One region of the Pseudoalteromonas sp. T1lg76 genome, then DNA from elsewhere that is predicted to be linked to it. Evidence: predicted binding sites of a transcription regulator. Region 1 holds the regulator's gene; the other holds the start of a gene.
The links. Region 1 encodes NrdR, which represses ribonucleotide reductase genes. Its sites were predicted from a motif close to AAACACNANATNTNGTGTTT; they were not measured.

Region 1 (8,388 bases):
CCTTGGGTATGTTGAGCGCTATTCAACGCAGTTTTAAGCTCTTGGAAAAACATTATCAGCACAGTATTAGCATTGCCGATATTACTCGCCTGGGGGATGACCCTCAGGTATATGCCATGTTGCAAAAGGCCGATACCGTGGGCGTGTTTCAAATTGAATCGCGGGCGCAAATGAGCATGCTGCCACGCCTGAAGCCGCGTTGTTATTACGACCTGGTGATCCAAATCGCCATTGTGCGTCCCGGGCCGATTCAAGGGGACATGGTGCATCCCTATTTACGCCGTCGTGACGGCGATGAAGCGGTGGAGTACCCCTCCAAGCAGGTAGAGCAGGTATTAAAGCGCACTTTGGGAGTGCCCATTTTCCAGGAGCAGGTGATCAAGGTGGCCATGGTTGCCGCTGGGTTTAGTGGGGGCGAGGCCGATCAACTGCGCCGCGCCATGGCCAAGTGGAAACGCGACGGCGAGCTGACTCAGTTCAAACAAAAGCTGATCGATGGCATGCTGCAGCGTGGTTATGACTATCAGTTTGCCGAGCGTATCTATCAGCAAATTTGTGGTTTTGGCGAGTATGGCTTTCCCGAGTCCCACTCCGCCAGTTTCGCGGTATTGGCCTATGTGTCGGCCTATTTAAAATACTACTACCCCGAGGTGTTTTTCTGCGCCTTGGCAAACAGCTTACCCATGGGCTTTTATTCCCTCGACCAATTGGTTCAGGATGCTCGGCGTCACAATATCAACATACTGGCCGTAGACGTAAATCACTCCCTCTGGGAGCATCAAGTCATACGCCAGGGCGAGCATGTTGCCGTGCGTTTGGGTTTTTGCTGTATCAAGGGCTTTAGCGCGGCAAGTGCAGATAAGCTGATTGCGCAGCGCCCTACGTCGGGCTATCGCAGCATTAGCGAGCTTTACCATCATGGTTTACAAGAAGGGGAGCTGGAAACGTTGGCCAGCAGCAACGCCCTGGCGGCCATTGCCAAGGACAGGTTTAACAGCCGCTGGCAAATTATGGATAAACAGCAGCGTTTGCCCCTCTTTGCCGATGATGAAAGCATTATGGAGGAAGAGTCGGTCTTGGCGGCGCCAAGCGGCATCCAGGATACCTTGGAAGACTACGCCAGTATGGGCGTTAATATGGGAGCGCATCCATTAACCTATTTACGTCAACAAGGCTTGTTTACCCGTGCCAAGAAAGCCAGCGAATTAAGCCAATGCCGTAATGGCGCCAGTGTCACCATTGCCGGTTTGGTCACCGGGCGTCAGTCGCCGGGCAGTGCCGCGGGGGTGACCTTTTTAACCCTGGAAGATGACACCGGCAATATCAATGTGGTGGTGTGGCTGGCCACCGCCAAGGCGCAGCAAAAAGCGTTTTTAACGGCTCGCCTGCTGGAGGTTAAAGGTGTGGTGGAGCATCATAAAGGGGTGGTGCATGTGATTGCTGGGCGTTTAATCGACCACAGTGATAAATTACCGGCTTTAATTCTAAAGAGTCGATTTTTTCATTAGTAATAAAAATGACTTTCGTTTTATTTATTTTAAATTTTTATGTATTAGATAAAAAAATATCATTTTTTTAGGGCTGTGAAAAAATTTCAATCCCTGTTTAAATAAGCTCAACCTTAGCCAATAGGCAAACGCGCCGTTTAAGCGTACAATAGCGGCCTTTCATATCGACAATCACGTTGCACCTAGGAGACAGCATGTTAGAACGTAACATGAACATTGCAGACTTTGACCCAGAATTAGCTAATGCGATGAACGCAGAAGTAGCTCGCCAAGAAGAGCACATCGAGCTTATCGCATCAGAAAACTACTGTAGCCCTCGCGTACTTGAAGCACAGGGTTCACAGCTAACTAACAAATATGCAGAAGGCTACCCGGGTAAGCGTTACTACGGTGGTTGTGAGCATGTTGACGTGGTTGAGCAACTGGCTATTGACCGTGCGAACGAGCTATTCGGCACCGAGTATGCAAACGTACAGCCGCACGCGGGTTCACAAGCAAACGCCGCTGTTTTCCAAGCGCTTCTTCAGCCGCACGATACCGTACTAGGCATGAGCCTGGCACACGGTGGTCACTTGACTCACGGTGCACACGTAAACTTCTCAGGTAAAATGTACAACGCTATTCAGTACGGCCTAAACGAAGCAACCGGTGAAATCGATTACGATCAGGTTGAAGCGCTAGCGCTTGAGCACAAGCCAAAAATGATCATCGGTGGTTTCTCTGCTTACTCAGGTATCGTTGACTGGAAACGTTTCCGTGAAATCGCTGACAAAGTAGGTGCTTACCTGTTTGTTGATATGGCTCACGTTGCTGGCCTTATCGCCGCTGGTGTATACCCAAGCCCAGTGCCTTATGCGCACGTGGTAACAACCACTACGCACAAGACGCTTGCTGGTCCTCGTGGTGGTCTAATCGTTTCTAACTGTGGTGACGAAGAGATCTACAAAAAGCTAAACAGCGCCGTATTCCCAGGTGGCCAAGGTGGTCCTCTATGTCATGTAATCGCGGCTAAAGCGGTTGCTTTCAAAGAAGCGCTACAGCCTGAATTTAAAGCATACCAGCAGCAGGTTGTTGCTAATGCTCAAGCCATGGTTGAAGTGCTACAAGAGCGCGGTTACAAGGTAGTTTCGGGCAAAACCGACAACCACCTGTTCCTTCTTGACCTGATCGACAAAGACATCACAGGTAAAGATGCCGATGCTGCCCTTGGCAATGCCAACATCACGGTAAACAAGAACTCGGTACCAAACGATCCGCGTTCACCGTTCGTAACTTCTGGTCTACGTATCGGTTCTCCGGCTATCACTCGCCGTGGTTTCAAAGAAGCCGAAGCGAAAGAGCTAGCTGGTTGGATCTGTGACGTACTAGACAATATCGAAAGCACTGATGTTCAGGCACAAGTGAAAGAAAAAGTGAAAGCAATTTGCGCTAAGTTCCCTGTTTACGCATAACAGCGTGAAATAGCTATTACACAAACATTTGTGTATGATAAAGGCCGCAATTTTTGCGGCCTTTTTGTTATCTACAGGAACCCCATTCACTATGCATTGTCCTTTCTGCAGCGCTAAAGACACCAAGGTAATTGACTCACGTCTGGTCGGTGGTGGCCACCAGGTTCGTCGTCGTCGCGAATGCAATGACTGTCACGAACGTTTTACCACCTTTGAAGGGGCGGAATTAGTGATGCCACGGGTGATCAAGCGTGATGGTTCCCGTGAGCCCTTTAATGAAGACAAGTTGCAAAATGGCCTGCATCGCGCCCTTGAACGTCGACCAGTAAAAACAGAACAAATCGATGAGGTGGTGCATCAAATTAAATCGCAAATTCGCGCCACTGGCGAGCGTGAAGTCAGCTCACAACTGATAGGCGAATGCATTATGGAAGCGTTGAAGGGTCTGGATAAGGTCGCTTATGTGCGCTTTGCTTCTGTCTATCGTTCGTTTGAAGATATCCGTGAATTCGGTGAAGAAATCGCCCGCCTAGGAGACTAAGATGATCTTCAGTGCGGACGATAAGCGTTATATGCGCCGGGCCATTGAGCTGGCGTATCTAGGTCGATTCACCACCACACCCAATCCCAATGTCGGCTGTGTGCTGGTTAAAGATGGTCAGATTATCGGTGAAGGTTTTCACCAACAAGCGGGGACAGCACATGCTGAGGTGCATGCACTTGCGGCGGCCGGTGACAAGGCCGAAGGCGCTACCGCATATGTAACCCTGGAACCCTGCAGCCATACCGGCCGTACCGGCCCCTGTGCCGGCGCCCTGATCAAGGCCAAGGTGGCAAAAGTCATTTGCGCCATGCAAGACCCTAATCCACAGGTCAGTGGTCGCGGCATGAAGATGCTGGCCGAGGCGGGCATAGAAGTCGCATCTGGTTTGCTTGGCGATGAAGCCGAAAAGCTAAACCTCGGCTTTTTAAAGCGCATGCGCACCGGGCGCCCTTATGTTACCTGTAAGCTGGCCGCCAGCCTGGACGGTAAAACCGCCCTGGCCAATGGTGAGAGTAAATGGATCACCGGGCCCGAGGCACGTAAAGATGTGCAGGCGTTTCGCGCCCAGCACTGTGCCATTTTAAGTGGCGCCGATACCGTGCTGGTGGATGACGCTAAGCTCAATGTGCGTTTGGACGACACGCAACTGGCCGAGTATGTGCTGCCGGAGGTGCGCCAACCGCTGCGGGTGATCTTAGATAGCCGTTATCGGCTGACCCCGGATTTAGTGCTTTTTCAACAGCCCGGCGAGATATTATTAGTGCGCTCACGCACAGCCAGTGTGACGCGCAAAGAGCTTGATAAACAATCCCTGTGGCCCAACAATGTAACCGAGTTGATGTGCGAAGGCCTTGAAAATGGCCAGGTTAATCTCGACGCCTTGCTGGCGGAGCTGGCGCAGCGCGATATTAACTCAGTTTGGCTGGAGGCGGGGGCGACCCTGGCCGGTGCCATGGCGCAGCAGCAACTTATTGATAGCTACATTGTTTATATTGCGCCAAAATTAATGGGCAGTGATGCCAAAGGCTTGTTAACTATGGGCCCCTTTACGGCCATGACTCAAGTGCCAACCCTGCACTTTAGCGATATGACCCCAGTTGGTGAGGATATTCGCCTTACCTTAGAACAACTTAGAGTAGAATAGCCATGTTTACAGGCATTATTGAAGCAACGGGCACGCTCAGCTCCCTGACCTTGGTTGATGGCGACTTAAGCGTGCGCGTACAAAGTGACAACTTGGACATGAGTGACGTCGCGCTTGGCGACAGTATCGCTACCAATGGCGTCTGTTTGACCGTTACTGAAAAATTCAGCGATGGTTTTAGTGCCGATGTCTCAAAAGAGACCTTGTCACTGACGCGTTTTGCGCATTACCAGCGCGGCCAGCGGGTCAATTTAGAAAAGGCTCTGCAGCCGATTTCACGCCTGGGTGGGCACCTGGTTTCCGGCCATGTGGATGGCATTGCCGAGGTGGTAAAAGTCAGCCCTAATGCCCGCGCCATCGACTATTGGTTAGCGGCGCCGGAAGCGCTGATGAAATATATTCCCTACAAGGGCTCGGTGTGCATCGACGGTGCCAGTTTGACCGTTAATGAAATCGACGGCAACCAGTTTAAATTAACCATAGTGCCGCACACACTGGCACAAACCACGATCGCCGAATTTCAGGTTGGCACTAAGGTCAATCTCGAGGTCGATCAAATAGCGCGTTACTTGGAGCGCCTAATTCAAGGGGCGCAAGCTCCGAAAGCAGAATCAACAGTAACCGAAAGCCTGCTGGTGCAGGCCGGATTTATCAAATAACACATAGTGGGCAAGATATGAGTTTGAATAGCGCAGCGGAGATCATCGAAGACATTAAAAATGGCAAAATGGTCATCTTGATGGACGACGAAGATCGTGAAAACGAAGGCGACCTGATTATTGCCGCCGAGCACATCAGTGCTGATGCGATTAACTTTATGGCGACCTATGGCCGCGGCCTGATCTGCTTAACGCTGACACAAGAGCGTTGTGAGCAATTGGCACTGCCGCTGATGGTGAAAAACAATGGCGCCCAGTTCTCGACCAACTTCACCATGTCTATTGAGGCCGCCAAGGGCGTAACCACAGGTATTTCCGCCGCCGACCGCGCACGCACGGTGCAGGCCGCCGTGGCCAAAGGCGCGGTAGCCGAGGATATCGTTCAGCCTGGGCATATTTTCCCGATTATGGCCCAGCCTGGTGGTGTTTTAACCCGAGCTGGTCATACCGAAGCTGGCTGTGACTTAGCCCGTCTGGCCGGTCTTGAGCCGTCGTCTGTAATTGTCGAAATCCTGAACCCAGATGGCACCATGGCTCGTCGCCCTGAGCTGGAAGTGTTCGCTAAGGAGCACGGTATTAAGATGGGCACCATTGCCGATCTGATTGAGTACCGTAACCTTAATGAAACCACCATTGAGAAGGTTGCCCAGTGTAAGCTGCCGACCGAGCATGGTGAGTTCGAGCTGGTAACATACAAAGACACTATCGATGGTCAGCTTCACTATGCCATGGTGAAGGGTGAAATTAACGACCCAACCTTAGTGCGTGTGCACCTGCAAAGTACCTTTAACGACATTCTGCTATCCGATCGCGGTGCCGATCGCAGCTGGACGCTTTCTAAGGCCATGGATTACATTGCCAAAAATGAAGGGGTACTGGTTATTCTTGGCAAACAAGAGTGCAGCGAGGATATCGAAGCCATGGTCAAGGCGTTTGCCATGGAAGATGAAGGTCAGCAGGCCAATCATCGTAAATTCCAGGGCACCTCTCGTACCGTGGGCATTGGCTCGCAAATCCTTGCGGATTTGGGCATTACCAAGATGCGCCTGATGAGCATGCCGAAGAAGTATCATGCGCTGTCAGGCTTCCACCTTGAAGTGGTTGAATACGTACAGCCAGAATAAGCAGCTATTTTTTTTCAGTTATGGTATGATGCGCGGCAATTTTGCGATACCCCCTAATTCGCCCCGCATCACGCGTTGGTAATATCAATAAAGGTTTATAAATGAAAATTATTGAAGGTAACAAGTTTGCACCGGGCAAAAAATTTGCCATCGTGATTTCACGTTTTAATGACTTCATTGGCAGCAGCCTACTTGATGGCGCGGTGGATGAGTTAAAGCGCACTGGCAACGTCAGTGACGACGACATCACAGTAGTTTACGTACCGGGCGCCGTTGAGTTACCACTTGTGGCTAAGCGTCTTGCCGCTAAAGGCGAGCACGATGCCATTATCGCCCTTGGCGTTATTATTCGTGGCGGCACACCGCATTTCGATCTGGTTGCCGGTGAGTCGAACAAGGGTCTGGCACAAGTATCGCTAGAGTATGATGTACCAGTTGCTTTTGGTGTATTAACCACGGAAAGCATCGAGCAAGCCATTGAGCGTGCTGGTACAAAAATGGGCAACAAGGGTGGCGAAGCTGCACTAAGTGCCCTAGAAATGGTTAATGTTTTAGACAAAATTTAAGGGTTCACAGTGAAACCAGCAGCTAGACGCAAAGCGCGCGTATTGGCCCTACAGGCCGTTTACTCTTGGCAAATGAGTGGCAATGCCATTGCCGACATCGAACAGAATATGTTGCTTGAGAACGACATTTCTAAGGTTGATGTAGAGTATTTTAAAGATCTCGCTCGTGGCGTGGCCGTTAACTTTAAACAGTTGGACACCATTTTGGCTCCGCACCTAACGCGTCCTTACGAAGACATCGACATGGTTGAGAAAGCCATTCTGCGTCTAAGCGCGTATGAGTTAAAGTTCCGTGAAGACGTACCTTACAAGGTAGCGATTAACGAAGGCATTGAATTGGCAAAAACTTTTGGTGCCGAAGACAGCCATAAATTCGTTAATGGTGTGCTGGATAAGGCGGTCAAGGAACTGCGTAGCTAAGCACCTGACAACAAGGAGAGCCGGCTCAGGCCGGCTTTTTTGTGTATGCAAGAATTTGAATTAATTAATCGCTACTTTAAAGGCCGTGGCATCAGTCGTCGCGACGTTAACTTAGGTATTGGGGATGACTGTGCTCTAGTCACAGTGCCGCAAAATAGCCAGTTGGCGGTCACCACAGACACCATGGTCAGTGGCGTGCATTTCTTTGAAGATATGTCACCACGAGCCTTGGGACATAGAGCCATCGCCGTAAACCTGAGCGACTTGGCGGCCATGGGCGCCGAGCCGGCCTGGGTGTCGGTGGCTTTAACCTTGCCTCATGCCGATGCGCAATGGCTGGAAGAATTTACTGCGGGCATGCATGAAATTGCCGAGTATTTTAATGTCCAGATCATAGGGGGCGATACCACTCAAGGGCCGCTTACGGTAACCGTTTGTGCCAAGGGCACGGTTCCCGAAGGCAAGGCCATTACCCGCAGTGGTGCCAAGCCAGGCGACTGGATTTATGTCACCGGCCCGCTTGGGGATGCCGGATTGGCGGTGGAAGCACGCAAGCAACACCTGGACATAGACCCGGAGTGGCTGAAAAAATTAACTCATAAGCTTGAATACCCGACGCCGCGCGTTGCTGCGGGGCAGGTGCTGCGCGGTTATGCCAGTGCCGCCATCGACATCTCCGATGGTTTATTGGCGGACTTAGAGCACATCCTTGAGATGTCTCAGGTCAGTGCCACCATACAGGCCGATAAGATCCCTACCACTGAGGCGTTCCGCCAAAGTATCGAGGGTGAAGCCAAATGGCCGTATATTCTGGCCTATGGCGACGATTACGAGCTGCTTTATACGGTGCCGGAAAACCACAAGGCCATGCTCGATAACAAGCTTAACCAGTATGGTATCGATGCCGTGTGTATCGGCCAGATCCGCGGTGGCGAAGGCAAAGTCGACGTCTTTGATGGTGAGCATAAGCTG
Region 2 (8,388 bases), on a different contig from region 1:
TAGCAAGCAACTCGCCGGTTAACGGCGCTCGCTCGGAGCGCGATACACTTAAGGCCAAGGCATAGCCGTCCTGGTAATTCCAAATGCCGCCAAGTGAGAGGCTTAAGTTGGTATCGCTGTACTCATAAGCAGTCGTTGACTCTTCATGACCCGCTTCTTCGTGGTCGTGATGGCCGACTTCATCGCTTATCTCGCTGTCTAGTTGATAGTCTTCGACACGGGCACCTAACTCTAGGGTCCAACGCTCAAATTCCCGCTCTTCCAATAAATACAGGGCATGCACCTTGGTTTTGGTCGACGGGGTGAAAGCTTCTTCGCCGGCTGCGCTATAGTCGGAATCACTGTAATGATAACCTAGGGTGCCATGCCAGTTTCCGAGACGGTGTTTGGCGTTTAAACGGGCCTCGCGGCTGGTATTGCTAAACAGGGTGCCTAGGGTCTCGCCTTCGATTTCACCATGTTCATAGTCGCTGTATCCGGCGCGCAGCGTCAGGGCTTCAACAAAGCTGTCATGGAAAGAGTAGCTTGCGAGCGCCTGCCAGCGATCTTGCTGCATTCGTGCAAATACGCCTTCTTCGCCTTCATGCTCCGCTTCATTATGGCCATCAAGCTCATCTTCATGTCCGTGCTCATCTTCATGGCCATGATCATGGGCGTGAGCGGGAATGCCATAGTCAGTTTCTATGGTGCCGTAGGAAAGGCCCAGGGTCCAATGCTCGCTGACATAGCTGCTGCCGATATTTACCGTAGCACTGTCGATAAAGGTGTTGGCAACGCGGTCATGGCGCTCTAGTTCGCCATCTTCTTCAAGGGTAAAGGTGGGTGTTTCATAGTCATGGCCAACGCGATCGCTGCCATCAACATGGAAATTAAAGCCATCATACCCTGAGGTAAATTTGCCCGCATAGGTATTGGTGTTGGAAACCGTATCATGGCTGTATTCGGCGGCTCCTTGATAGCCTTCGATACGATCCGTTGGAATACGGTTATCGACCACATTAACCACGCCGCCAATGGCGCCGGAGCCATAAAGCAGGGTTGCTGGGCCGCGTAATACTTCTATTTGTTCGGCAACGATGGACTCGGTGGCCACCGCATGATCTGGGCCGACGCGTGAGGCATCGCCGCTGTCCAGGCCGTTTTGGGTGATTTTAACGCGCGGGCCGTCTAAGCCACGGATCACTGGGCTTGAAGATACCGGACCGAAATAACTGGCATTAATGCCAGGTAGGCCTTTTAATGTTTCGCCTAAGGTTGGCTGGGCTCTGTCGCGTAATTCATCGCCACTGAGTACGGAAACCGGCGAGACCATGTCGAGGTTGTTTTTATCTAACCCTGATGCGTAGATCACCACGGTTTCAATCGCCGAGGCGCTGAGCATGATATCCAGTTGTTGCGCTTGTGCACTTACTTCCAAGCGCTTATCTATGTAGTTTTCTTTGCTGAAATGCAGCTGGCCAGCCTGATCTAGTTCAAGGGTGAAATAACCTTGCTGATCGCTTCGCACACTATGTTGCTTGCCATGGTAGTGGATCACTACGTCACTTAAGGGTTGTTGTTGCTCATCGACGACGCGGCCAGTAACCGTGCCGGCGAAGGCGTTTGCCGAGCCGAGTAGGGCGGCGACGGCACAGGATATTGCGGCTGGTTTAAACATAAAGAAAATCCGTTAACTAACAATGGTGATACTATAACATTATAAAATCATACAGCACAATAATGTTATAGTATAACTTAAATAAAATTTGCATGAGCGAGAGTACACTATACTTATTGCTATCGAGTAGCCAGCGTAGACATCTTTGCCATGAGCGACAGAGGAAGGGTCTTTAAAGCACATTTTGCTATTGTGGACAATGTCCATCATTGTCAGCTAAACGAACACTTTACTACCTCACGCAGAGATGAAGAGCTGCTTGATCATTTTATTCTACGTCTAATCGGCTTTTGTCTGTTTGCTTATCGCCATGATCTGGTCTTGTGTGAGAGCAAACAAAAGCCGCAAATCGATATTGTTGCCTACGATCTCCATGACGATTATGAACTGGTTATAGAAGTATTTAATGACAATTGCGATGAATTAACCAAGATTTATAATCGCGCCCAGTCTTTGTATGTGATCACCACCATCCCCATTAATGACGAGCTCACTAGTTGGCAGTTAGCCCATAATCGCGCCGAGCTGATCGCCTTGGAACCGGGTTTTGTTAATGCATTGGAAGCTGTGCTAGCGCGCTCTTTGCATTGGGATGTATGTGTGGAGTGGGATCAGTTGAGTATTACCACGGCTGAATGCTATGTAAGCTCGCAGGTTTTGATAAGCTGGCCCTGAGATTAGCCTTCATTGTCACTGGAAATAACCAGATCACCGTCTGGGGTGCTGCAGCACAGCAAAATTTCGCCATCACGGACAAAGGCCAGCGGCTCGTGGCTATAGTTGACATTCCCTTGCACCAAAACAGCCCGACAGGCACCACAAAAGCCCTCGCGGCATTGATAGGCGGGAGTTTCTCCTTGGCGCTCCAAGCTATGCAGGATAGATGGACTATCCGAGTCATGGGTTAGTGCTTTGCCGTTAAAGGTAATATTGGTCTTAGTTGCTTTGCACACGGATTATGTACTGATATGAGGGGGAAAAGGGGCTCACAAGGAGCCCTTCTTATTATAGGTCGAAGTCGCCAAAGTCGTTGGCATCAACCTCTGAGTCGATTTGACCGACCAGGTAAGAGCTAATTTCTGCTTCTTGTGGCGCCACCTGAACGTTGTCCGATACCAACCAGGAGTTGATCCATGGAATAGGGTTACTCTGAGTGGCAAACTGTGCCGGCAGACCTACCGCGCTCATACGCACATTGGTGATGTATTCCACATATTGGCAAAGAATGTCTTTATTCAGACCTATCATGGAGCCGTCTTTAAACAGGTATTCGGCCCATTCTTTTTCCTGCTCAGCGGCATCGACGAACATTTGTATAGCTTGCTCACGGCACTGGGCAGCGATTTCGGCCATTTGTGGGTCGTCCTTGCCTTCTTGCATAATGTTCAAGATATGCTGAGTGCCAGATAGGTGCAGGGCTTCGTCGCGCGCGATCAGCTTGATGATTTTCGCATTACCTTCCATCAGCTCGCGCTCGGCAAAGGCGAAGGAGCAAGCGAATGATACATAAAAGCGAATGGCTTCAAGGATATTCACCGACATCATGGCCAAGTACAGGCGCTTTTTCAGCTCATACAAGGAGACATCAATCTCTTCACCATTAACCATGTGCTGGCCTGGGCCATACAGGTTATAAAGTGAGGTTAGGTGGATCAGGTCGTCGTAATAACGGGTCACTTCCTCGGCGCGATCGGCGATTTTTTCATTGGTCACTATGTCATCGAAAATAACTTCCGGTGACTGAGTCACGTTACGAATAATATGGGTGTACGAGCGGCTGTGAATGGTTTCACTAAAGGCCCAGGTTTCAATCCAGGTTTCCAGTTCGGGCAAGGAAACAATAGGCAGCAGAGCCACGTTTGGTGAGCGGCCTTGGACGCTGTCGAGCAGGGTCTGGTACTTAAGGTTGCTTAAGAAGATATGACGCTCATGCTCAGGCAGAGACTGAAAATCAACGCGGTCTTTACTGACGTCTACTTCCTCTGGACGCCAGAAGAAGGATAGTTGCTTTTCGATCAACTTTTCAAAAATTGGGTACTTTTGCTGGTCATAGCGCGATACGTTCACCGTTTGTCCGAAAAACATCGGTTCTTTTAATTGGTCGTTACGATTACGGCTAAAAGTGGAGTATGACATGGTCGTGGGATCTCAAAATCAGGGTCGAACAACAAAGCAAAGCGGCTCAGAAGCCGCTTGCTTAATTATTATTATATCTTACAAGCGCCGCCTTCACAGCCGTCATCGGCCTGAGGCTTAAACTCGTCTTGGGCGTCCGAGGCACCATCACGGGTGTTGTGATAGTACAAGGTCTTCACACCCAGTTTATAGGCAGTCAATAGATCTTTAAGCAAGAGCTTCATAGGCACCTTGCCGCCATCGAACTTATTCGGATCATAATTGGTGTTGGCCGAAATAGTCTGGTCAACGAACTTTTGCATTATGCCCACTAGCTGCAGGTAGCCATCGTTCGATGGAATATCCCACAGTAATTCATATTGATCTTTAAGACGCTCATACTCAGGTACAACCTGCTTAAGGATACCGTCTTTAGATGCCTTAACGCTGATATGACCGCGCGGTGGCTCAATACCGTTAGTGGCATTTGAGATTTGCGACGAGGTTTCAGAAGGCATTAGAGCCGACAGCGTTGAGTTACGCATGCCGTGAGCTTTAATGCTTTCGCGCAGACCATCCCAATCCAGGTGCAGTGGCTCATTACAGACGCTATCAAGATCCTTTTTATAGGTATCGATAGGCATGATGCCTTGCGAATAAGTGGTTTCATTAAACTTAGGACACGCGCCTTTTTCTTTAGCCAGCTCGTTTGATGCTTTCATCAGATAGTACTGAATCGCTTCAAAGGTTTTATGCGTCAGGCCGTTGGCACTGCCATCCGAATAACGCTTACCATTTTTCGCCAGATAGTAGGCGAAGTTGATCACGCCCACACCCAAGGTACGACGACCCATGGTGGCATTGTAGGCAGCCGGTACCGGGTATTCTTGATAATCCAACAGGTTATCAAGGGCACGTACGGCCAGCTCGGCGAGCTCTTCAAGCTCGTCCAGTGACTCAATGGCGCCCAGGTTAAAGGCTGACAGAGTACACAGAGCGATTTCACCGGTTTCGTCGTTCACATCGTTCAGTGGCTTGGTTGGTAAAGCGATTTCCAGACACAGGTTAGACTGGCGTATCGGTGCAACCTTGGCATCAAACGGGCTGTGAGTATTACAGTGGTCAACGTTCTGCAGGTAGATACGGCCTGTGCTGGCACGCTCTTGTAAAAACATTGAGAAGAGTTCAATGGCCTTGATACGCTTCTTACGAATAGACTCATCTTGCTCGTATTTTACGTAAAGCTCTTCAAACAGCTGCTGATCTTCAAAGAAGGCATCGTAAAGACCCGGTACATCCGATGGGCTGAACAGGGTGATAAAGCCGTCTTTGATCAAACGGGTATACATCAATTTGTTGAACTGCACACCGTAGTCAAGGTGACGTACACGGTTATCGTCAACACCACGGTTGTTCTTAAGTACCAGTAGGTTTTCAACCTCTAGGTGCCAAAGCGGGTAGAACAGAGTCGCGGCACCGCCACGTACGCCGCCTTGCGAACAGCTTTTAACCGCCGTTTGGAAGTGCTTATAAAAAGGTACACAGCCTGTGTGGTAGGCTTCGCCGTTGCGAATTGGGCTACCTAAGGCGCGAATACGACCAGCGTTGATACCGATGCCAGCGCGCTGAGATACGTATTTTACAATCGCCGATGAAGTGGCGTTAATTGAATCCAGGCTGTCGGCACATTCGATCAGTACGCATGAGCTGAACTGACGCGTTGGTGTACGCACGCCCGACATAATAGGCGTAGGCAATGAGATCTTAAACAAAGACACCGCATCATAGAAACGCTTCACATAATCAAGGCGCGTCTCTTTGGGGTAATCTGAGAACAAGCTGGCAGCAACCAAGATATACAGGAACTGGGCGCTTTCATAAATATCGCCGGTGACGCGGTTTTGTACCAGGTACTTACCTTCCAGCTGTTTAACGGCAGCATAGCTGAAGTTTAAATCGCGGCTATGGTCGATAAACTGATCCATCTGCTCGAATTCCGACTGAGTGTAGTCGGTCATTAAATGCTGATCGTAACGCTTGTCTTCAACGAGCTTAACAACATGATCATACAGCTTAGGTGGCTCAAAACGACCATAGGCTTTTTTACGCAGGTGGAAAATAGCCAGACGCGCCGCCAAATACTGGTAGTCAGGCGTATCTTTAGAGATCAAGTCCGCCGCCGATTTGATAATCGTTTCGTGAATATCTTCGGTGCGAATGCCGTCATAGAATTGAATATGGGACTTAAGTTCTACCTGAGATACAGATACATTATTGAGCCCTTCAGCGGCCCAAGTAATGACACGATGAATTTTATCTAAATCCAACGCTTCCTTACGTCCATCGCGTTTGCTAACAGATAACTGTTGAGTCATAGTTATTGCCCGTAATTATAATTAGTTGTATTAGCGCACAGCTGTTAAAAGTGTCTTTTTCAGCTATTGCAGGCGATGTATTTACTACGTTTTAGCATACCTTCGCTTTGCGCCATCGCCCACGGCCACCAAGCATTTAGAGCTGTATAAGATTCAAACACTAGATATGGTGTTTTCATCATTGTGATTCACAAGATAGTGGGGTCTGCGTGTATTTGCAAGAGGTGCAAACTGTGACAATCTGTGGATAAGTCGCCACGGTTAGTGACCGTTAACCTTCAAACATTTTTAACTCTGTCGGTCAGCGAAAAGCAACGTCAAAAAACACAAATTTAATGATTTTTTCCAAGTCTAACCGACTGGGTTTTTTATCATCAAGTCGACCATCTTTTCATCACGCTAATTCTTACCAGCGCACTATATCTGGTGTTTAAAAAATAACAAACCACCAGATATAGTGTATCCGCAGTTTTAAAAAACGCCAGGCGGATTCGCTACACTTGCGTTACGCCAGCTTTTCAAAGTGCAAAATGTAGTTAACGTCTAGGTCCTGGCCTAAGGTGTATTGTTTAGTCAGTGGGTTGTAGCTTAGCCCGGCACTGTGGCGAACTTTGAGCCCGGCCTGTTCAGCCCATTGGATAAGCTGCGATGGGCGAATGAACTTTTTATGGTCGTGGGTACCCTCGGGCACAAGTTTAAGTAATTTCTCGGCGCCAACAATGGCAAACAGATAGGCCTTGGCGGTTTTATTTAAGGTTGAGAAATAAACCTGGGCACCGGGTTTGGCAAGGGCGGCAGCGCTAGCTATCACGGATTGCGGATCCGGCACATGCTCAAGCATTTCCATACAGGTCACAATATCGAAACGCTCTGGATGCTCCGCCGCATATTGCTCAGCGGTAATTTGTTGGTAATCGACTTTAACACCAGACTCTAAACTATGGAGCTTGGCTACATTCAGTGGCTCACGACCCATATCTATGCCGGTGACCTTGGCCCCGAGTTTGGCCATGCTCTCGGCGAGGATGCCACCGCCACAGCCTATATCCAGAGTTTCTTTGTCGGCAAGGCCGTTGGCATGTTGGGCGATAAAGTCCAGGCGCAGGGGGTTTATTTCGTGTAAGGGTTTAAATTCGCCATCGAGATCCCACCAGCGCTGTGCTATGGCTTCAAATTTTGCAATTTCATCCGTATCTACATTTTGATGTTCGGTCATAAAAAACTTCCTCGTTCGTCTGAGGCCATTATACGGGGGGATTTTGTGAAATCGCAAAGATTTAGCGCCTGTAAAAATAAAAATTATGTGATAGCATGGGCTGAGATAATAACGACAATAGGGCAGGTGATAAGCCGAGTTAAACTCGTGCCGATTACACCCTGTCGCAAATAAGAAGGAAAGTGATATCAATGACTGATCTCGCCAATGAAGTCCTTCCGGTTAATATTGAAGATGAGTTAAAGAATTCCTACCTGGATTACGCCATGAGTGTAATCGTAGGACGTGCGCTTCCCGACGTTCGTGACGGCCTAAAGCCGGTACACCGTCGTGTTTTGTTCGCCATGAATGAACTCCGCAATGACTGGAACAAACCGTATAAAAAGTCTGCCCGTGTAGTGGGCGACGTCATCGGTAAATACCACCCGCACGGCGACAGTGCCGTATATGACACCATAGTACGTATGGCGCAGCCGTTTTCACTGCGTTATATGTTGGTCGATGGCCAAGGTAACTTTGGTTCCGTGGATGGTGACTCGGCGGCGGCGATGCGTTACACCGAAGTACGCATGGCAAAACTTTCCCAAGAGTTATTAGCCGACTTAGAAAAAGAAACCGTTGATTACGTGCCTAACTATGACGGCACCGAGCAGATCCCAGATGTATTACCGACCAAGGTACCTAACCTGCTGGTTAATGGTTCATCGGGTATCGCCGTAGGTATGGCGACCAATATCCCGCCGCACAACCTAACCGAAGTGATCAACGGCTGTTTAGCGCTTATCAAAGAGCCGCAAACCACCATTGACGAGCTGATGGAATATATTCCAGGCCCGGACTTCCCAACAGCGGCCATTATCAATGGTAAAAAAGGCATAGAGCAGGCCTATAAAACAGGTCGTGGCAAGGTTTATATTCGCGCTCGCGCGGAAGTAGAAGTGGACGAAAAAACGAGTCGCGAGACCATTATCGTTCATGAAATTCCGTATCAGGTGAATAAAGCCCGCCTTATCGAAAAAATCGCC

Region 2: a site for NrdR is predicted at 6,303-6,322, ahead of nrdA (class 1a ribonucleoside-diphosphate reductase subunit alpha). Genes of this name have one in related genera too.

Annotation. Positions count from the first base shown of each region.
Region 1 is NZ_PQCE01000006.1:11,834-20,221, reverse strand. It holds gene C2M35_RS02145 (error-prone DNA polymerase) at 1-1,508, shown strand, start outside; gene glyA (serine hydroxymethyltransferase) at 1,703-2,959, shown strand; gene nrdR (transcriptional regulator NrdR) at 3,051-3,500, shown strand; gene ribD (bifunctional diaminohydroxyphosphoribosylaminopyrimidine deaminase/5-amino-6-(5-phosphoribosylamino)uracil reductase RibD) at 3,502-4,647, shown strand; gene C2M35_RS02125 (riboflavin synthase) at 4,650-5,306, shown strand; gene ribBA (bifunctional 3,4-dihydroxy-2-butanone-4-phosphate synthase/GTP cyclohydrolase II) at 5,324-6,430, shown strand; gene ribH (6,7-dimethyl-8-ribityllumazine synthase) at 6,532-6,996, shown strand; gene nusB (transcription antitermination factor NusB) at 7,006-7,416, shown strand; gene thiL (thiamine-phosphate kinase) at 7,462-8,388, shown strand, end outside.
Region 2 is NZ_PQCE01000025.1:198,897-207,284, reverse strand. It holds gene C2M35_RS10355 (TonB-dependent receptor) at 1-1,657, opposite strand, end outside; gene C2M35_RS10350 (YaeQ family protein) at 1,808-2,332, shown strand; gene yfaE (class I ribonucleotide reductase maintenance protein YfaE) at 2,335-2,610, opposite strand; gene nrdB (class Ia ribonucleoside-diphosphate reductase subunit beta) at 2,663-3,793, opposite strand; gene nrdA (class 1a ribonucleoside-diphosphate reductase subunit alpha) at 3,865-6,147, opposite strand; gene ubiG (bifunctional 2-polyprenyl-6-hydroxyphenol methylase/3-demethylubiquinol 3-O-methyltransferase UbiG) at 6,653-7,363, opposite strand; gene gyrA (DNA topoisomerase (ATP-hydrolyzing) subunit A) at 7,555-8,388, shown strand, end outside.